2 regions of the Emticicia sp. MM genome follow, and region 1 is predicted to be linked to the other one. Evidence: riboswitches for the same ligand, from Rfam matches in the RefSeq annotation. Region 1 holds a riboswitch; the other holds the start of a gene.

Region 1 (11,289 bases):
TTACAATTGCTAAAGATTAGCGGTTAGATTTTTAAAATAAGATGTATTTCGGAAAAGACACTTCCAAGAATTTTAGCATTTAATCAAATACTCGGAGATTTCTCGAAGAGTTCACTCGATGAAATTACTCGAAAAAAACGAAAACTTTGCTCGGATACAATTGGCTAAATCAAGAATTTTCTTTTGAGAATAGATGAGCCGATTGAAGTGTTTTGCTGGATTTGCATGCAATAATAAAACTTTATTTTTGTATTCACAAGCATTTTATAAAAAATAAAAAAATATTTTCAGGTTATCTCCTTTTACATTTTCAATAATCATCATCAATATTTTTATCGTCGGTGATACCGAATAAAGTAGTAGTTGGGCTGGCCAATTCTACGCCATTTTTGTCCAAAACTTGGTTTATCATATAATTTATTTCTTGTCGAATGCCTTTGCTTTCCCAATAATCAGGTGTTGCTGCAAAAAACACAACCAACAAATTAATTGAATATTCGCCTATAGCATCAAACTTCACGTGTCCTTCGTGGTCTTTGGTTTGTTCATGAATATCTATCAGATGTTGAATTTCATCGACTACTGTTTTAATTTTTACAATCGGAGTATCAAGTTTCAATCTGAGAAAAAACTTGTGTCGGCGGTCTTTGCGTTGTGTCAAATTATTGAGTGTTTGTGAAACCAACATTTGGTTAGGCACAACAATCAGACTACCATCAACGTGACGGATGCGAGTACTACGAAAGCCCACTTTTTCAACTTTCCCGACCATACTTCCCAGCTCAATATCATCGCCAACAATAAAAGGTTGTTCTGTAAATAACGTAAAAGATGCGAAAAGGTTTTCGAGTGTGGCACGTGCCGCCAAAGCTAAGGCAACTCCACCAATACCTAAACCAGTGATTAAACTAATTACATCTTGGCGAAAGACAAAGCCCAAAATCAAGAAAAACGAACAAAAAACTATCAAAGCAATGATAATATCTCGGAAAAATGGCACAAGATGCTCGTCAGTTTTGATATCGTTTTCTTCAGCTTTTTTCAAAAAAACCAACGCAAAGAATTTCACCAATCGAATAATTATCCAAGTAATGGCAATCACAAAAAGCGTATCGAGGAGTTTATCAGCAAATTCGCTTACTCGCATTTTACCAAACGGAATGATTCTCCATTTACGTGGAAACGAAATTTCATCAACAGCAGAGTAAAGTATAAGTAAAGTGAAAATAAACTCAACTGGTCGTTTGAGTAAATCTACGAAGTTGGAAACTGGTACATTTTGGGTTTCTTGCTTGATAAGACGGTAAGCGATTTTACTTACCAAAACCGAAAATATCCTTTTAAAAAGAAATCCTACCAGTAAAATACCCAAAAACCAAAGCCAGTTTTCGACTGGATTATATAAAAAACTCTTGTGCAGAATCTTGTCTAAATTATTCATCTAAAATCTTTCGATATAAGTTGTAAAAAATGAATAGCCAAAGCAATTGGCAAGTACAGTGAACGATCGTGAACTGTGGGCTACTTTTGCTCTTTCATAAACTCAATTACCCGACGCTCAACCCAAGTTTCGTTAGAGTTTGGCATCATAAAACCTACGTGTCCACCAAATTTCAAGAGTTGCAAGCTAACATTTGGGTTATTCTCAGCATCACCTAAATCCAAACATTCGGGAGATAAAAACGGATCATTGATGGCCTGAATAACCAAAGTAGGTACATTTATAGACTTCAAAAAAGGCTTAGCAGCGGCTTTTTGATAAAAATCATGGGCATTCTTGAACCCAAACATTGGAGCGGTGTAACGGCTATCAAACTGCTCGAAATTCTTGATTAGCTCATATCCTTCATAACTAACTAAATTATTATTCGGATGTTGCGTTGACTTCTCTTTAATTTTTACGCCCAATTTCTTGATAAAGCGTTTCATATAGAATCTACGGCCAGGTTTATAAAGTTCATAGACCGAAGTGTATAAATCAAGTGGTACTGAAACTGCTACGCCGTATTTTACTTGCGATGGCAAAAGTTCGGGATTTTGCCCCAAAAGTCGAATAGTCATGCTGCCGCCCATACTAAAACCTATTAAAACCACCTCTTCGTATTTGTAAGTATCGATGGCATAATTGACCACAAAACGAATGTCATCAACATCGCCATGATGATAAAAACGAGGTAAACGATTCATTTCTCCGCTACAACTGCGGCAATTCCAGCCCAAGCCGTCGTAACCATTGTCATTAAATTTCTTGATCATACCCGTTACATAATGACGAGTTGAGTCACCCTCCAAACCATGCGTGACGATTACAAGTTTGTGACCACGTTTTTCTGATGCAAACGACCAATCGAAATCTATGAAATCGCCATCTTGTAGTTCTACTCGCTCTCGTTTATAATTGACAGGAATTTTACGAAAAAGACTTGGGTAAATTGTCTGAATATGGGCATTAAACTGCCATTTTGGGGGCTTATATTCGGTATTTGTTGATAAAACTGGCATTCGTATAATTATAAAATATTATTCAGAAAATTCAAACTGATTAAATCCATTTTCGGCGTTTGAAGAAAAATAGAAAACCTAAAGAAGAAGTAACCATCAATATAACAGCAATCCAAAAACCTAACGGATTATCAGTCGTTGGAATCAATGGATAATTCATTCCGAAAACCCCAGCAATAAGGGTTGGAGGAAGAAAACAAATAGTTACAACCGTGAAAATCTTAATAATTTCGTTTTGTTCAAGGTTAATCAAACCCATAAAAGTATCTTGAAGGTACTCTAAACGTTCGAAATTAAAGGTAGTGTATTCGAGCAAAGAGCTTATATCTTTTAAGACAATTCGCAGGCGTTCTTTACGGTCTTCGGGAAAATACATACTTCTAAGAATTTGCGAAAGTACTCGTTGTTTATCAATAATACTTTCACGAATCATCATTGTATTTTCTTGTAAATTATTGATTCTGAGCAAAGAATCTTGCTTTGGTTTCTTCTCTCGGCTAAGCGTACGGCTGATGTTTTTCACTTCTTTCGACATCGCCTCCAGCAAATCAGCATCTGATTCGATGCGGGTTTCGAGCAGAACTAACAAAATATCAATTCCATCTTTGAAAACCTCTTCACCTATCTTGATTTTTTTTACAGTATCGGCAAATGTTTTTGAATCTCCCTGACGAAAAGTAAACAAGATATTTTCACGAATTAAAAAAGACACTGGGTAAAACGAATAGCCATCATTCTCGGAAAGTAGAAAGTTGGAGTTGGCATTAATGGTATTATTCTGCTCAAAATACCTTGCACTGCTTTCAATCTCAACAATTTCTTGAGGAGTTTGAAAACTGATATTGCACTTGGTTTCTACCCATTCCTCTTCATCGTTGGTGGCCGACTGCAAATCAACCCACATCAAGTTTTTAAGCAAGCCGAGTTCTCTTACGTCTGTTTCTTTTTTTACTTGCTTACCATCTTTATAGAAAATCCTGACCATACGATATACGTTTTAATCGCCTATTCAATCAATTTTGCAATCACTTCTGGAAAGTGAATATGTTCGAGTGCTTGTACTTTTCGAGCCACATCGTCGGGGGTATCAGTCGGAATAACCTCACATTTTTCTTGAAAAATAATTTTCCCTTCATCATAATGCTCATTTACGTAATGAATTGTTATACCAGATTCTTTTTCTCCAGCTTCCACTACGGCCTCATGCACAAAATGCCCCCACATTCCTTTGCCACCGTATTTTGGCAGCAATGCGGGGTGAATATTAATAATTTTATTAGGAAATGCTTTCACTAAGTTTTCGGGAATTAGCCACAGAAAACCAGCCAGAATTACCAAGTCGATTTGTTGTTTTTGTAATAAATCGACAATTTTATCAGTTTTGGAAAACGTTTTTTTATCGAATAAAACTGTCGGAATTCCTAATCTTCGTCCACGCTCAATAACGCCCGCAGTTGGGTTATTTGATAAAAACAATTCAATACTAACTGATTTGTTATCAGCAAAATAAGTAGTAATTCGTTCGGCATTACTTCCCGAACCTGAAGCAAAAATAGCTATACGTGTCATTGGGTCAATGATTGAATGCGTCAATGAGTGAATGAGAGAATGAAAAAAATATTCTATCATTCACTCATTCAAAATTATTTTTCCTGCGAATCACGTCATTTTTTTTCAAAAAGCCAGTTTTAAATTAACAAAAAAGTCTCTGCAAAAAGTTGCAGAGACTTTTTTGTTGGTTGTGTTTAATTACCAAAAATGTAATTAAGAATTCACCATTAATCATTTACCATTGAAATTAGGCTTTCCCTTTATAGAGCTCATCTTGCCATTTTTTCAACTCATCCCATTTGCCATCACGAGCCAAAGCAGCTTGATCTGCCCAAGTAGCTGGATTATGGATTTGGAAGCGAGGTCCAGCGGCATCAAGAATAGCTTTCATTCTTTCTACCGATGTTTCAGCCAACTCGGCAAAAGTATAAATACCCGCATTATTGAATAATTCTTCGATTTTAGGGCCGATACCTTCAACAATTTTCAAATCATCTTTTTTGGTTGGTACAGCAGCGGCCGCAACTCCCGCTAAACCTAAAGCACCAGCAGCAATACCAGCCCCACCAATTCCAGCCGAAACACTTCCACCTGCATCAACATTTACACTTGTTGATACTTTTGATTTTCGGCAAGCATCAAGTTCGCCTTCCAAGAAATTGATTCTATCTTGCAATTCGGCTGAATGGTTTTTCCATCGGTTAATTTCACGGTTTAGCCACCACCAAAGTAATAAAAGTGGCAATAAACATCCAAGAAAAACTCCCCAAGGAAAATCAGTTAACCAACATTTCATATATTGAAAAAAGTCCATATTTGTATTTTTTTAAAGTTATAAAATTTCTTAAACTAATGATTTTGAATCGTTTGCAACATAGGTAGATCGAAACTCCTATGGAAAATCATCAACTTTTGGCTTTCGTACTACTTCAGTCTGATCGTACTACGACGATTCTTGGCTTTACCTTCAGGAGTGTCATTTGAAGCAATTGGTTCTTTTTCACCTTTACCCTCGGTTGTCAGCTGCGTTGCTTTAAAACCCTCTTTCAATAAGAAGGATTTAGTTTGTTTCGCACGGTTTTCTGAAAGTCGCTGATTTAATTCATCAGATCCATCGCCATCAGCATGACCAGTTATTAAGAGTACTTTATCAGGGTATTTCTCAAAATACTTTTTAGCTGTCTCGATGAAAGCTTTAACTTCGGCAGTTTTCTCAATGCCCGATTGATTGACTTTAAAATAAACATCTAATGGAGTAAACAAGATTTGTTCTTCTGGAGTAGCAGCTACTTTAACCGTATCTACTTTCACAGAATCTGTCAGTTTGGTTGAGTCAATCATTGGCGTGGCTGCTATTACCATTGATGTCGTATCGGTAACGATTGGCTCGCCCGAACACAAGGGTTTACGGTTACAGTTCCACCAACCAGTGTACAACAAAGACCAAAGCAGAATCAGAAGGGGTAATAGAAATCTGTTCATTGTTTGATTTGTTTGGGGTTTAGGGAAAAAAACTTTTTACTCGATTTACGAATGGAAAAGTAATAAAAAGTAACTAAAAAACAACTTTTTTTTCGATTTACTATGGTATTTCTAACAAAAACTTAATATTTCTAAATTTAGATTCCGAATTTCACCTAAAAAGGACTAAATTTGGCGAACATAACCAAAGAAAACACACCTATTTTTATTGATGGACTCAATCAAGATTTTTGCCCCTGCTACCGTTGCCAATGTTGCCTGTGGATTTGATATTTTCGGCTTTGCCGTTGATGCACCAGGCGATGAAGTCATTGTTCGTAAACGCTCTGATAGTCAAATCATTATCACCAATATTACTGGCGAAGAAGGAAAACTTACCTACGATGTTTCTAAAAATGCAGTAACGGTTCCGATTATCAAATACCTCGAACAAACGGGCAGTACGCAAGGTCTGGAGATTGAATTACACAAGCAAATGCCTCTTGGAAGTGGCCTTGGAAGTAGTTCGGCAAGTTCAGTGGCTGGTGTTTTTGCGGTAAATGAATTACTTGGTAAACCACTTTCTGCCAAAGAATTATTACCATTTTCGATGGAGGGTGAGCGTATCGCTTGTGGTTCAGCTCACGCTGATAATGTTGCCCCTGCCCTACTGGGTGGTTTTGTGGTTGTACGAAGCTATCAACCACTTGATGTATTCAAAGTACCTACACCTGATGAACTATACGTAACTATCGTTCATCCTGATATTGAAGTAAATACAAAAGATGCACGTCATATTTTAAGAAATGAGGTTTCAATGAAAAATACGATTGCCCAAATGGGGAATGTGGCTGGTATGATTGCAGGTTTAATGCAAGCCGATTATAAACTTATTGCAAATTCGATGGTTGATTTTATTATTGAGCCTGTTCGGGCAATATTGATTCCCGAATTTTGGGAAGTGAAAAATGCAGCTTTAGAAACAGGTGCGTTGGGTTGTAGTATCTCGGGAGCTGGCCCTTCGATTTTTGCATTCAGCCAAGGACGTGATACAGCTGAAAAAGTGGCAATCGCTATGAAAAATAGCTTTGAAAAGGTTGGGATTTATGCAAATGCGTACGTTTCAGGCATTAATCAAGATGGGCCGAAGGTTATTGGGTAATTGGTTGATTGGTTACTTAGGTGATTCTAAACAATAATATTTTCTAAGAAGCGAATTCGTCATCAATTTACCAGTTTCCAAGTTTACTAATGACCATTAAACAAGTAACCAGTACACAAATTCTCCAGTAACAAATAACTTTAAAAAATGAAAAGAATAGCCCTTATTACAGGTGCAACATCAGGAATTGGAAAAGCGACGGCAGAGGCTTTTGCCAATGCAGGAATTGATCTGATTTTATGTGGTCGTCGTCGTGAAGTTTTAGATGAATTGAAGGAATATTTTTCAAAAAAGGTGCAAGTCACAACACTCGCATTTGATGTTCGTAATCAGGCAGATGTTGCAAGTGCCATTGAATCTTTACCCGAAGAGTGGAAAAATATTGATATTTTGGTCAATAATGCAGGAAATGCCCACGGACTTGAACCAATTCAAGATGGCAACATTGCAGACTGGGATGCCATGATTGATGGAAATGTAAAAGGACTTTTGTATGTATCAAAAGCAGTAATGCCAATAATGATAGCACGTGAAAAAGGGCATATCATCAATTTAAGTTCAGTTGCGGGAAAATATACTTACCCAAACGGAGCCGTTTACTGTGCTTCAAAATCAGCAGTTGAGGCAATCAGTGAAGGAATGCGTCATGATTTGACAAAATATGGCATAAAAATAACAAATATCGCCCCTGGTGCGGTTGAAACTGACTTTTCGTTGGTACGATTTAAAGGTGATGTAGAGCGTGCCAAGAAAGTTTATGAAGGCTTCGAACCAATTCAAGCCGAAGATGTAGCCGATGCAATTTTGTACGCCATCAACACGCCCGACCGTGTAACGATTGCCGATATTGTGCTTTACGCAAAAGCTCAAGCTGCCCCAACTATGATTCATAGAAAATAATTAAAAAATTTACGATTTACGAATGACGATTTACGAATGTCACTTTTCTTATTGACCGACTAATATTCGTCACTCGTAATTCGTCACTCGTAATTCGTAAATCGCTTTGGAAAATCTACTTCAACGTGTAAAAGAAATTGATATTCGGCAAGTTGCTCGTGACTTAGGCTTTGAGATTGTTCAAAGCCGACGCATGAATTGTCCATTTCACGTGGAAGACTCACCTTCTTTAGTTTTTTATCCTCCACCACAAAACGAATTTCATTGTTTTGGCTGTGGCAAACACGGTGATGTGATCAATCTCTATGCCGATGCTTGTCAGATTGATTTCAAAACTGCTCTTGAAGAACTTGCTACCCGTTATATTGCTGCTTATGATGGTGTTCGTCATAAAACCGTCCGAAAGATAGATATTAAAAGCGTTTACACAAATAAGCCTATTCTTGAAAAACAGTTTGAATTCAAGCCAATTTACAGCGAAATCTACGAACGTTTTCAGCAATTTTGCATCACTCAAACAGCCACAGATTCTGCTCGAAAAGCGGCCGAATATTTACGTGGTCGAGGAATTGATGATTGGACAATCAGACATTTCAAACTTTTTGTGATAAAAAACTACGTAGTTGTCAATGATTTTCTGAAATCAAATTATGCAATCGAAGATTTAAAAGGCTGTGGCTTGATGAATGATAAAGGCAATTTAGTTTTCTTCGTTCATCCGATTGTAATTCCTTATTACCAAGACGGGCGAATTGTTTATTTACAAGGTCGAACGATTGGAAATCCACCTGATGGAGCAAGCAAATATCAATTTCTTTCGGGCGTTCCTCGTAGTATTTTTAACCTTGATTCTATCAAAAAACTTCGTCCAAACTCCGAAGTCTATCTCACCGAAGGAGCATTCGATTGCATGACTTTAGTAAAAAATGGTATGATGGCAGTAAGTTTGGGAAGTGCCAAGATTTTCAAGAAAGAATGGATGAAATATTTTAAAAAATATAAAGTTCTGATAAGTTTTGATAATGATACCGCTGGAATTAATGGTGCCAATGCCCTCATTGAAGATTTTCTGATGGCAGGTATTTTGGCCGAAAAACGAGACTGGAACAAAGGTTTTAAGGATATTAATGAATATTTTGGTAAAACAATGTAATAGATTTTTCTGCCGAACAATTTAGAAAATTGTTCTACATCATTTGTTTTTTAACAAATCACACCGCATCTTTGCATCATCAATTCAATTATCCTACTCAAGTAGCTGATTGATTGATTTATATAGACGAGGGGAGAGAATAGGCTCTACGAACCTCGGGCAACCTGTCCCGCTTCAAGCGATAAGGTGCCAATACCTACCGAAATGGCGAAACAATTCGGACTTATAAACCAATCATACGAGAATCGTTTTCAAATTGGTTTTATTTCTTGTGTGGCAAATCACAATGGTTTTGCTATACTCAAGTTTCGCTACAAAATTCACTTTTTAATTAAAATTTAAAACAACAAAACCAATGTCAGAACTACGCTTCGAAACGCTTCAGCTACACGCTGGACAGGAAATTGACCCAGTAACACAGTCTCGTGCTGTGCCTATTTATCAAACTACCGCCTATCAGTTTAAAGATTCTGCTCACGGTGCAAATCTTTTTGCTTTGAAAGAGTTTGGCAACATCTATACCCGAATCATGAACCCAACCAATGATGTTTTTGAAAAACGCATTGCGGCTCTTGAAGGTGGTGTGGCAGCTCTTACGGTTTCATCGGGACACGCCGCTCAATTTATTGCCATTAATAATGTAACAACTGTTGGAGATAATTTCGTTACGACTTCTTTTCTTTATGGTGGCTCATACAATCAATTTAAGAATTCGTTCAAAAACATTGGCGTTGAAGCTCGTTTTGCCGAAGGAAACAATGTAGAAAGTTTTGAAAAATTGATTGACGAAAAAACAAAATTAATTTATGTAGAAACCATCGGAAACCCAGGCTTACACGTGCCTGATTTTGAAGCATTGGTTGCTTTAGCAAAAAAACATGATCTACCTCTTTTTGTAGATAATACATTTGGTGCAGGTGGAGCAATTTGCCAACCTCTCAAACACGGTGCAAACGTTGTGGTAGAATCTGCTACGAAATGGATTGGCGGGCATGGTACAACAATGGGCGGTGTAATTGTTGACGCAGGTACTTTCAATTGGGGAAATGGCAAATATCCGCAGTTTACTGAGCCATCACCGAGTTATCATGGTTTAGTTTTGAATGATGTTTTTGGTATTGGTGGCCCTTTTGGTAATATCCAATATATTATTCGTTGTCGTGTTGAAGGACTGAGAGATTGGGGTGCTTGCCAGTCGCCATTCAATTCATTCTTATTGCTTCAAGGTCTTGAAACGCTTACTTTAAGAGTTGAACGCACTTGCGAAAACACGGCAGCTTTGGCACAATGGTTATCCGAGCATCCAGAAGTAGAGTCGGTAAATTACCCTGGACTTGCTAATCATCCAACACATGAGCTGGCAAAAAAATATTTACAGCGTGGCTTTGGCGGTGTACTTTCATTTAAGCTAAAAGGTGGGCGTGAAAGAGCTGAGAAATTTGTGAATAGCCTAAAACTCATTTCACATTTAGCAAACGTAGGTGATGCAAAAACTTTGATAATTCACCCAGCATCAACAACGCACTCGCAATTATCGGAAAGTGAGCAGCTTTCGGCAGGTGTTGACCCTAATTTATTGAGAATTTCGTGTGGTTACGAACATATCGAAGATATTAAAGCCGATATTACACAGGCTTTAGCATAATTTTTCAAGGTCGAAGGTTGGCTCGAATGAGTTTTACCTTCGACCTTGTTTTATTAAACTAAAATTTATGTCAAGCAAAGTCATTCATTTCAAAGAAATTATCAAGAAAATGCCACCGAATCCTGCGGGTTCGTGGAATTATATTGATTTTCCTGAAAATGTCCATGAGGTATTTGGCAAAAAAGGATTCGTGAAAGTTAAAGGTTACATCAATAATAAAGCGTTTAAAAGTAACCTTTTTCCAAAAGGCAATGGTTTTCATGCCATGACCTTGCCGCTTAAATTACAAAAAGAATTGGGTGTAAAATTGCACGAAGAAATTTCGGTTTCAATTGAAGAAGATTTTGAAGAAAGGATAATTCCGATGCCAGTCGAATTACAGGAAGCAATAGACTTTGATGAAGAATTTGCCGCTTTGTATCAACAACTTTCTGCATCGAAACAAAAAGATTATCGGTTATGGATTGGCAGTGCCAAACAAACCGAAACCCGAATAAAAAGAGTAGTAGAATTAGCCGAACGACTGAGAAAACAATAAAAATAGAAATCAACAAAATTACAAGAAAAATCACCAAATAAGTACCGCTTAGCATTAATGGAAAATAAGACATTTCATCACGACGAACCATTTAAACTTGAATCGGGGGCATGGCTTCCCGAATTTGATTTAGCCTATACCACTTACGGAGCTCTCAACGCAGCCAAAGATAATGTGGTGTGGGTGTGTCATGCTTTCACAGGAAACGCCAATCCATCCGATTGGTGGAATGGTATGATTGGCGAAAAACGTCTATATAATCCTGCCGAACATTTTATCGTTTGTGCTAACATTTTGGGTTCTCATTATGGTTCTACGAATGCACTAAGTAAAAACCCGATTTCGGGTGAGCCTTATTTCCATGATTTTCCTTTTAT
Region 2 (11,289 bases), on a different contig from region 1:
GTAAGTGGGTCGAGGAAGGTATCATCTATTCTTCTATAAAGTACATCAACAGTTTGGAATCCCTTGGTAGTCCGCATTTTTAGATAATCACCTACCACAACTAAATCACGATAATCTACTAATTCTACGCCCATTTGCTGAGCCAAATATGAATGTTCAAAATAGGCTGAATTGTAGATTCCAGGGGTAAGTACCGCTACGGTAGGGTCGGGGCGTCCAGAAATATGACGTAGTACTTCAAGTAATTTCGCAGGATATTCTGAAATCGAACGAACATTCGATTGTGAGAGAACATCTGGGAATGTTTGCTTCGATAATTCACGATTTTCAAGCATATACGATACACCAGAAGGGCAACGAAGATTATCTTCAAGTACAGTAAATATGCCATTATTATCACGAATCAAGTCAGTTCCTGTAATGTGAATCCATACACCTTTGGGAGGTGTAAGTCCTTTACATTCAGGTAAATAGCCTTTGCTTGATTCAATGATTTCTCTCGGAATTATTCCATCATTGATGATTCTTTGCTCGTTATAAATATCTTGTAAAAATAAATTTAAAGCAGTAATTCGTTGGACTAATCCCTTTTCAAGATTATCCCACTCCTGAGAGTCGATTACTCGAGGAACTATGTCAATTGGAATGATTCGTTCGGTTCCTCCATCTTCAGAATATACGTTGAAAGTAATTCCTGCGGCAACCATCGAACGCTCAGCTGCTTTTTGTTTACTAGTTAAATAATCAAAGGAAAGATTTTCGATTTTTTCTTTCAAGAATTGATTCCCAGCTCTTGGCGAACCCTGTGAATCAACCATTTCATCAAAGAAATTTTCGGTTTTGTAGTTGTTGAAATCGTAATTCATAATTTTTCTTTGTATATCGGTAAAATTGAAACTACAAAGTATGATTTTATTCTAAAAATCCAAAGGAAGTGTGTATAATTATTTACATTTGTATCATGATATTTTTCTTGAGTGGCCCTTTATAAAAACTTACCCTTTACCCTAAAATGAGAATCCTTTTTTGTCTTTTCTTTCTCACTATATCTACTTCATTTGCACAACAGTGGCTTGGAATTTCATCAAGTAATTATTCGGGTACTTATGGTATTTACAATAATCCAGCGAACATTGCTGATTCGCGTTATAAATTTTTCATGAATTTTGCTGGGGCTAATGCTGATGTAATAAATAATTATGCTTCATGGGCGGCTCCCTTCTCAATAGTGGGTTTGATGACAAGAACTGTTCCAAATAGGTATCTAGCTCCTAGTGGTTTGCCGATTTTTAGTTTATCCTATATAAAGGAGAAGACAAATATTTCAAATGTAACTTCATTTGCGTCTATCGACATTAAAGGGCCCTCTTTGATGTATAATTTTAGCAAATATAAGTTTTCTATTGGTCTTACATCAAGGGTGAGAGTATTAACAAACCTCAATAATACAACTCCAGATGTAGCACATATACTTGTAAAAACTACATTCGAGCCCAATATATTTGGAGTTAGGCAAGATAACAGCCATTTTTCTATGAATGCAAATGGTTTTGCTGAAATGGGCCTCACAATTGGAGCTGTAATCAAAGAGCAAGAACAGGATTTCTTTAAAATCGGTTTAACCGCCAAACGCTTAAATGGTTTATTTAATGTTCATTTGTTGGCTGATAATTTAGATTATGTGATTGATGCAAATGCCTTAAGACCACTTCGACAAGATTTGTTTTTTTATAAAGCACAAGGTATTTATGGGACAACGAGTGGGGATGCATTGCGTAACTTTAGTTTTACACCTAATTGGCTTTTTGGAAATTTAGCTGCTGGAACAGGATATGGAATTGATATTGGTGGGGTATATGAATATCGTCCTGATTTTTATCAGTATGATATAAAATTGAAGGGAAAATGGAGCATGGATGGAACCAAAAATAAATATTTGTATAGATTAGGATTTGCATTATTAGATGTTGGAAGTATTCACTACAATAATCCCGCTTATGTTAAGCAAGTCGGTATTAATAAACCAAATGTTTATGTAGCACCCGAAACATTTAGTAAAATTGACTCCCCAGATAAGTTTTATCACCAAATGAATGATGCCTTTAGTATTGCCCCTGCAAGCTATACTAGTGATTTTACAGTGGTTTTACCAATGGCTTTATCAACGAATTTTGATTATAAGTATTCAGAAAAAATTTACATTAATGCTTCTTGGATTCAGAGTTTGAGGAATCCAAAAGTTTTAGGCATGAATCAACCTTCATTAATCGCCTTAACACCGAGGTTTGAAACAAAATGGATTGATGTTGCCGCTCCCATTGCCCTACAAAATGGTTATAGAAATCTAACGATAGGTCTAATGGGGCGTTTTGGACCATTATTTATTGGAACCGAAAATTTGGGTGGTGTTCTAAATATCGCTAAACCAAATGGCATTAATTTTTATATGGGCTTGTTTTTACCTTTATTTATGAAACTACCCGATTCTCCAAATGGCTGTTATGTAGAGACTACTTCAGGATTAAAACATGAATTAAGAGAATTATTTAAGAAAAATAAGCAAAAACGTAAATGGAATAAGGTACACTAGGCATTTGCTTGAATCATTTTAATCAAAATTTAATCTTATTTTTAGTAAGGACTATACTTGTAGTTAGAATTTTACAGCATTAATAGCATTACAGTATTAAATCTTGATGAAAATGGCAGCAACTAAAATATTACTTGTAGAAGATGAATTAAGGCTAGCAGAATATGTAAAGAAGGGCTTAGAAGAAAATGGCTTTAGTGTTGATGTAGCCTATGATGGACAGATAGGGAGAAGTTTAGCATTGAGCAATGCCTATGACCTAATGGTTTTTGATGTTAATCTTCCTAAAATAAGCGGTCTTGAGTTAACAAAAAAGCTTCGTTCAGAGCAGATTAAAACCCCAATAATGATTCTTACAGCAATGGGAACTACTCAGGATAAAATTTCTGGATTCGACTCGGGTGCTGATGACTATTTAGTTAAGCCATTTGACTTTTTAGAATTAATTGCTCGCCTTAATGCATTATATCGCCGCTCGAGTGAGGTTGCGGAAATGAAAAAAAATCTACAAGTTGCAGATTTGGAGTTAGACCTTAATGAAAAAAATGCTAGAAGAGGGGGTAAATTGATTACCCTTACTTCAAAAGAATATATGCTTCTTGAGTTTTTTATGAGAAATAATGGAAAAGTTGTTTCTCGTACTGAAATTGCTGAAAAAGTTTGGAATCTCAATTTTGATACTGGAACGAATACGATTGATGTTTATGTAAATTTTCTACGAAAAAAAATAGATCAGAATTATGAAGTTAAGCTTATTCATACGGTTGTGGGTAGAGGTTATATGATGAAAGGATGAAGCAGCTTTTTTCGCATTTTATAATTATGACATAAAAAATAACTTCAGAAATGGCCAATCCACTCTGAAGTTATTTTTTTACGGAATTATAAAAATGTTATTACAAATTTACAATCCGAAGATAGTACAGATTTTTAACACCGATTTTACAGTTGTTATTACAATTTTAGCAAAATCAGTGATTTTTATCAATTAAAAAATCCTTTGATTGTTTCGGACATTGCTTCAAATTCAATTAAAAAACCATCATGTCCATACATTGAATCAATAAGTGCATAACGTGCATTCGGAATTTGATTGGCAATAAATTCTTGTTCTTCTGGTGGAAAAAGTACATCTGAACTTATTCCAATTACCAAGGTCTTTGCTTTTATTAGCTTGAGTGCCTCTTCAACTTTTCCACGTCCACGCCCAACATCATGTGAGTCAAACATTTTTGAGAGTGTCCAATACGAAAATGCATTGAATCTTTTACCAAGTTTTTCTCCTTGATAATTCTGGTAAGTATTCGCTCGAAAGAAATCTACTTGACCTTCATCTCTCGATTGCGTACGGCCATAAGTTGCATAATTTCTGTAAGAGAGTAGTGCAATTGACCTTGCCACTTTCATTCCATTCATACCTGCTTTGGAGTTTCTTTCAATCCAGGTTGGGTCTGCTGCAATAGCCATTCTCTGTGACTCATTAAAGGCTATTCCCCAAGGTGAATGAATGGCATTTGTTGAAAATAAAATTAGGTTTTCAAATAATTCTGGTTGCATAATTGCCCATTCAAGGGCTTGTTGCCCACCAAGAGACCCACCCAAAAGGGTATTTATTTTTTCAATATTTAGGCTTTGTCTTAATAAATCTATGGCACGCACTACATCTCGGATTGTCAGAAAAGGGAAATCATGAAAATAAGGCTCACCAGTTATTGGATTCTTGCTTAATGCATTGGTCGAACCATAATGAGAACCTAAAATATTCGCACAAACAATAAAATGTTCAGCTGGATTATACAGTCTTTTTTCACCAATTAGGCCATTCCACCAATCCGATGGATTAGCATTTCCTGTAAATGCATGGCATACCCAAATTACATTACTCTTATCAGCATTGAGTGTCCCATAAGTTGTATAAGCCAAATCGAATTCTGGTAACCAAGCTCCTGATTCTAACTTAAAGGGTTCGTCGTGATGAAATATCTTGTTTTCCATTATTTAGTTGTACACAAATTACAATTTGTTGATTAAGCTTTGTTTTTTCTTAGTCTTTCAAATAATTCAATTATTCTTTTAATTCTTGTTTCGGGTAGTTTGCCACTATCAATCCATCTTCTATAATCCTTTTGTCTAGATGCAGAAAGTTGGTTGTATAAACTAGTCATTTCCTCATCAAAATCAAGGGCTTCTTGCAGTTCTGTTGGCATAGGCACTATCCGTTCTTCAAAATCTTCCTCAAGGCTAATCAAAATTTCATCATGTAATTTTATACCTAAATCTTTTTGTAGTTTTATGGGTAATGTTAGGGCATGTTGGCCAGCACCTTTAGGGAAAAGATTACTTTTAAAAGGTTTATTATTTATTAAACCTTTAACCTTGATAAAGCCTCTTTTTCCAAATATCTCAAAAGCATCTTCATGAAAATCAACGTAATGCCAAGAACCAGCTGGATTGGGGGGCATTTTTTTGATTACTTCTCTGAATACAATAACTTTATTAGACATAAACTAATGGGTTGCTCAAAGCTGAAAACAGAACCATGTTCCACAACATCTCTTTGCAATGTTTACTATCAGATTTAAGTACTATAAAAAACCAATGATTGATGTATGATTGGTTTATAAGTCCGAAAGGTCTGACCCATTCGGTAGGTGTTGGCACCTTATCGCTAGTAGCGGGACAGGTTGCCCGAGGTTCATAGAGCCTATTCTCTCCACTCGTCTGTATAAATCAATCAATCAGCTACGTGAGTAGGATAATTGAATTGATGATGCAAATATGCGTTAGTATTTGTTAGAAAACAAGATTTTGAGTAGAATTTGTGTGATTATGGTGTCAAAAGTGATTTTTTTATTTAGGTAATAAAAGATTATCGCTGACCAAAATATTCGTTTATATCTTTAAATCCTTTATTCCAATCTTTTTTTTCTGCCAAAATCCCAGCCATTAAGAAATCTTCAATTATTGTTTTTGTTCCGTTTATTCCAGCCTCATCATTATCAAAGCTTATCCAAACTTTGTATTTTTTGAAGTATTTAAACCATTCTTTTTTAAAGGTTTTTGCACTGCCCAAACTCACTGCCGGCATACCATTTTTGACCAATGTCATACAGTCAAATGCACCTTCAGTCAGATATACTTCTGAATTTGGTCGTAATTTTTTGATACCATCAATATTAAAAATGGTTCTCGGTACTCCCGAAAGAAATTGATACTTACTAGCTCCTTCAGGTGGATTTCCTATACTTCTTCCTTGTAGATAAATAATTCTTCCATCTTGGTAATAAGGAATGATGATAGGATGAACAAAGAAAACTAAGTTCCCTTTATCATTCACAATTCCACTGCCTTTTAAGTCTTCCAATGAAAAATGTTCTTTTAAAAACTCGTTTGTAGCAACGTAGTTTTTGATGACAAATAATCTGAAATGCTTGATTGTCCAGTCATCAATTCCACGTCCACGTAAATATTCTGCTGCTTTTCGAGCAGATTCTGTTGCGGGCTGACTTAGGCAGAATGTTTGAAAACGTTCATATATTTCGGTGTAAATAGGCTTGAATTCAAACTTTTTTTCGGGAAGTGGTTTATTGGAATAAATACTTTTAATATCAACTTTTCTAAAGTTTTTATTTCGAACACCATCGTAGTTTGGAATGTACCTACTGGCAAGTTCTTCAAGAGCGGTTTTGAAATCTATTTTGCAAGTATCTGCATAAAGATTGATAACATCTCCGTGTTTACCACAACCAAAACAGTGAAATTCGTTTTGTGGAGGAGGGTAAAAAATGAGAGAAGGAGAGTCTTCAAAGTGAAACGGACAATTCATTCTTCTGCTTTGGATTATTTCAAAACCTAAGTCACGAGCAACTTGCCGAATATCAATTTCTTTTACCCGCTGAAGTAGATTATCCATTGAAATGAATGAAGATTGAAGCTACATTAATGATGATTTTTACTGAAAAAATCATCATTAATGTAGTCTATGTTATTTTCTGTGAATCATGGTAGGTGCAGATTGTGCTTTGGCATAGAGAACAATATCAGCTATTGTAACTCGGTCAGGCGTATTTATTGCATACAAGATTGTATCGGCAACATCCTGTGGTTGAATGGCTTCAAAGCCTTCATATACTTTTTTGGCACGTTCAGCATCTCCTTTAAATCTTACCAAAGAAAAATCTGTTTCTACTGCCCCAGGTGCAATATTTGTAATTTTAATGCCATGTTTAGTTAGGTCATGACGCATTCCTTCACTGATTGCTTCAACGGCCGATTTAGAAGCACAATAAACAGCTCCATTCGGATAAGTATATTTGCCCGCTACCGAACTTATATTGATAATATGCCCTTTTTGGCGTTCGACCATTAGAGGCATTATTTCTTTCGAAACATACAGTAAACCCTTTACATTTCCATCAATCATGGCATCCCAGTCTTCTAGATTACCTTCATTGATTGGTTCTAAACCGTGAGCATTTCCCGCATTATTTACTAAAATATCAATCTTTTTCCAATTATCAGAGAGAGATTGTATTGCCTTTGCCACATCAGATTGCTTTCTTACATCAAATGCAAGTGTTGTAACGTTCACTTTTTCGGAAAAATATTTTTGTAGTTCTGCAAGTACTTCTGTTCTACGACCACATAAAATTAAATCAATTCCGTTGTTAGCAAATGCCTCGGCCGTGGCTTTACCAATTCCAGAAGTTGCACCAGTTATTAAGGCTATTCTACTCATTTGTTGATTTTAATGTTTATATATTATTCTTTAGTTTGTTATTGCTAAAGATAGTTTCATTTTAATCATTAAAAGAAAATTAATATTGACCTGATTAAATTCAATACTTAAATTAACCTATAATTTTGGGTCCTTCTTGATTGATTCCTGAAACATACGCATTCGCAATAATACCTACTTTTTCGAAGCTACTTTTCATTGCAATTCCAACCTTTTCAGCAGTTTCTAAACCTTTACTAAATGCAAAAATTGATGGACCAGCTCCAGAAATACTACATCCTAGTGCACCCGCATCTAATGCAGCATTTTTTACTTCAAAAAATTCGGGAATTAAAATCGCTCTAACTGGTTCAATGATAAAATCAATCATTGAGTTGGCAATTAGCTGATAATCTGCTTGCATGAGTCCCGCAATCATTCCAGCTACATTTCCCATTTGAGCAATTGTATTTTTCATAGATACTTCATTACGTAAAATATGTCGAGCATCTTTTGTATTTACTTCAATATCAGGGTGAACGATTGTTACAAACAATTCACTAGGCGTAGGTACTTTAAATACATCCAATGGATTATAACTTCTAACAACCACAAAGCCACCCAATAGGGCAGGGGCTACATTATCTGCATGAGCCGAACCACATGCTACACGTTCTCCTTCCATAGAAAAAGGAAGTAAATCTTTACTGACTAATGGCTTGCCAAGTAGTTCATTTACCGCAAAGACACCCGCAACTGAGCTTGCAGAGCTACTCCCAAGACCACTGCCTAATGGCATTTTTTTATGAAGTTCAATATCAAAACCTTCAGAAATTTGAGTGTATTGAAGGTATTTAAGAATTGGCACTGAAACGGTATTTTTAGAAATATCGTAGGTGAGTTTTCCTTCATCGCCTGTAATTTGTGTAATAACAATTTGTTTGTCAGTTCGTTTTCTAACAATTACTTCATCGCCGGGAGCATCTACTGCAAATCCGAAAATATCAAATCCACAAGCTACGTTGGCTACTGTTGCGGGAGCAAAAATCTTAATAGAATCCATCAATAAAAATTTGTATGTTTCTTTGGTTTTGTTTGCCAAATTTAGTCCTTTTTAGCCGATTTTCTGAAACTGATTTTAGAAATATTATTTACTTGCGTAAGATTGTCCTTCTTTTTGTGTCGTACAAAGAAAAAATACTTGTATTTCGGTTACTTTTTATTAGATTTCGCTTCGTAAGAATAAAAAAAGTAATTTTACTGAACCCCAAACAAATCAAACAATGAACAGACTTTTTTTACCACTTCTGATTCTACTTTGGGCATTGTTGTACACAGGTTGGTGGAACTGTAGTAGAAAACCTCTATGTTCTGGCGAACCTGTCGCTGTAGGAGGTGATTTAACCGAAAATACAGTTTCTCCCCCAACAATTGATTCTACAAAAGTAGCCGATACTGTTAAAACAGAAGTACCTAAAGCTTCCACACCTGAAGAGCAAATTTTATTTACTCCATTAGATGTTTATTTTAATGTGAATCAATCAGGTATCAGTAAAACACCTGAAATCGAGAATTTTATTGAAACAGCCAAGAAATATTTTGAGAAAAATCCCAATAAACAACTGATTATCACTGGTCATTCGGATAGCGATGGCTCAGATGAATTGAACCAAAAGCTTTCTGAAAACCGTTCTAAGAAAGTAAAAGAATTTTTAATTCAAGAAGGTTTAAAAGCTGAACAAATTATCACGGAAGGTAAAGGCGAAAAAGAACCAATCGCTTCTAATGAAACTCCCGAAGGGAAAAAGCAAAATCGTAGAAGTACGGTACGTTTGAAAGAATAAATAAAGAAACTTTATAACTAATAAAAATATTAAAATAATGGAATTTTTTAAGTGTTGGCTAACAGACTTCCCTTGGGGAGTATTTCTTGGATGTTTATTACCACTACTTTTACTTTGGTGGTTTATGAATCGACAGATTAATCGTTGGAAATTACATGCCAATGAACTTGAAGACCGTATTAGTTTTTTAGAAGGTGAACTTGCTGCATGTAGAAAATCTAAAGTGTCAACAATTCCGAATGTAGATACTGCCAATGGTTCATCTGGAATTACCGCAGGAGCGGCCATTGCTGCAGGTGTTGGAGTATATACAGGACCACCAAAAAAAGATGATTTGAAAATTGTTGAAGGAATTGGCCCTAAAATAGAAGAATTATTTAATAATGCGGGAATCTTTACTTTTGCTGAGCTAGCTGAAACTTCAGTAGAAAGTATGAAATCAATTTTAGATGCAGCTGGGCCACGTTTTCAGATACATAACCCTACTACATGGGCTGCCCAAGCAGCGTTAGCTAGAGATGGTAAATGGGATGAGTTAAAAAAATGGCAAGATGAACTTTACAAGGGCAAGGCTTAATTGAAAATTATGAATATAAAAAAGTCTCTTCGGATTACCGTAGAGACTTTTTTAATGCGGTTACAATGTTTTTCTCGAAAAAAAATGTTTGTTTCGCAGAAAATTATCTAAGATTGAAAATTATTTATTAGATAAATAGTTCTTCAGTTGTTTAAACTATAATTAATGAAAAGGATTGCTATTTTTGCTTCTGGCTCAGGAAGTAACGCCGAACGCATTGCCACATATTTTGCAGCGAATGATAAGGTTAGTATTGAGCTTTTTCTTACCAATAATCCAACTGCGGGTGTAATCGAACGTGGAAGACGACTAGGAGTTCCGACCGTAATTTTTGATAAGAAAACTTTTAGTAAAACTGATAAAATTGTTCAATTATTACAAAATCAGGAAATTGATTTGGTAATTTTAGCTGGTTTTTTGTGGTTGATTCCTGAAAACTTAATAAAAGCATACCCAAATAAAATAGTTAATATACATCCAGCTTTATTGCCAAAATATGGAGGTAAGGGAATGTGGGGGCATTTTGTTCATGAAGCAGTAGTAGCAGCCCATGAAAAAGAGTCTGGAATTACGATACACTATGTAAATGAGCATTATGATGAAGGTGAAGTGATTTTTCAAGCTAAATGTGAAGTCGTTCCATCGGATACGCCTGAAGATGTAGCCAAAAAAGTACAATTACTTGAGCATATTCATTTCCCGGAAGTAATTGAAAAACTAATTGAGTAAACAACCTTTAAAAAAAGAGGGCAAAGATGGTTAGAATTTTTTACAAGGAGGGCAAGCAGGTAAAGAAAGAAACCGATGTCAGAGAGATTGGCCTATTGAAAAACTTGATGTGGGTTGATTTGCAATCACCTACTAACGAAGAAGAAGAGTGGGTTGAAACAAAGTGTAATATAAGTTTTCAGACTCCGCAAGAAATTGTTGAAATTGAGAGTAGTGCCCGCTATTTTGAACAAAATAATACCATTAATGCAAACTCCAACTTTTTAATTGCTGAAAATGATGGTTATTCATTTTATCCAGTTTCTTTTTTAATTAGAGATAATATACTTTTCACCTTTCGCCAAGGCGATTCTAAGACTTTTGCTGATACGGTTAAAAAGATTCGATTGGGTGAAGAAGTTTTTAAAGACGGGGTTGATATTCTACTTCTTCTATTAGAAACAAGAATTGAATCGGATGCAGATTTACTTGAATGGATGACCAAAGAGGTTAAAAGTATTAGCCGTACGTTGAGCCGTGAAAAGAAACCCAAACAAGATTCTCTAATTACTATTAATAATCTCCAAGAAAATACGATGGTTATTCGTGAAAGTATCATTGATAAACAAAGGGTACTTTCGCAGATTCTAAGAAGTCTTTATTTTCCGGAAGATAGAAAAGAACGCCTTCGAATTGTTTTAAAAGATATTAACTCCCTACTTGAGTACACTACTTTTAATTTCGAACGTTTGGAGTATTTGCAGGATACTTTTATGGGCTTGATTAATCTAGAACAGAACGAAATAATAAAGATATTTACTGTTGTAACCATCTGTTTTCTGCCACCTACGCT

Evidence for each region. Region 1 has a riboswitch for S-adenosylmethionine ahead of A6M55_RS03890 (O-acetylhomoserine aminocarboxypropyltransferase/cysteine synthase family protein). Riboswitches for the same ligand answer to the same signal wherever they lie in the genome.
Region 2: another riboswitch for S-adenosylmethionine. It lies ahead of A6M55_RS06165 (YdeI/OmpD-associated family protein); the one in region 1 lies ahead of A6M55_RS03890 (O-acetylhomoserine aminocarboxypropyltransferase/cysteine synthase family protein).

What each region holds. Positions count from the first base shown of each region.
Region 1 covers NZ_LXHX01000025.1:2,056-13,344, forward strand. The annotation lists gene A6M55_RS03845 (mechanosensitive ion channel family protein) at 311-1,441, opposite strand; gene A6M55_RS03850 (YheT family hydrolase) at 1,522-2,502, opposite strand; gene corA (magnesium/cobalt transporter CorA) at 2,543-3,487, opposite strand; gene purN (phosphoribosylglycinamide formyltransferase) at 3,508-4,071, opposite strand; gene A6M55_RS03865 (hypothetical protein) at 4,301-4,849, opposite strand; gene A6M55_RS03870 (OmpA family protein) at 4,978-5,535, opposite strand; gene A6M55_RS03875 (homoserine kinase) at 5,747-6,676, shown strand; gene A6M55_RS03880 (SDR family NAD(P)-dependent oxidoreductase) at 6,824-7,576, shown strand; gene A6M55_RS03885 (CHC2 zinc finger domain-containing protein) at 7,683-8,729, shown strand; SAM riboswitch class I at 8,845-8,961, shown strand; gene A6M55_RS03890 (O-acetylhomoserine aminocarboxypropyltransferase/cysteine synthase family protein) at 9,085-10,374, shown strand; gene A6M55_RS03895 (YdeI/OmpD-associated family protein) at 10,442-10,912, shown strand; gene metX (homoserine O-acetyltransferase) at 10,970-11,289, shown strand, end outside.
Region 2 covers NZ_LXHX01000044.1:8,293-19,581, forward strand. The annotation lists gene A6M55_RS06145 (circularly permuted type 2 ATP-grasp protein) at 1-866, opposite strand, end outside; gene A6M55_RS06150 (DUF5723 family protein) at 1,013-2,590, shown strand; gene A6M55_RS06155 (response regulator transcription factor) at 2,703-3,386, shown strand; gene metX (homoserine O-acetyltransferase) at 3,575-4,585, opposite strand; gene A6M55_RS06165 (YdeI/OmpD-associated family protein) at 4,618-5,094, opposite strand; SAM riboswitch class I at 5,206-5,322, opposite strand; gene A6M55_RS06170 (CHC2 zinc finger domain-containing protein) at 5,460-6,503, opposite strand; gene A6M55_RS06175 (SDR family NAD(P)-dependent oxidoreductase) at 6,576-7,328, opposite strand; gene A6M55_RS06180 (homoserine kinase) at 7,441-8,370, opposite strand; gene A6M55_RS06185 (OmpA family protein) at 8,591-9,151, shown strand; gene A6M55_RS06190 (hypothetical protein) at 9,189-9,728, shown strand; gene purN (phosphoribosylglycinamide formyltransferase) at 9,894-10,457, shown strand; gene corA (magnesium/cobalt transporter CorA) at 10,484-11,289, shown strand, end outside.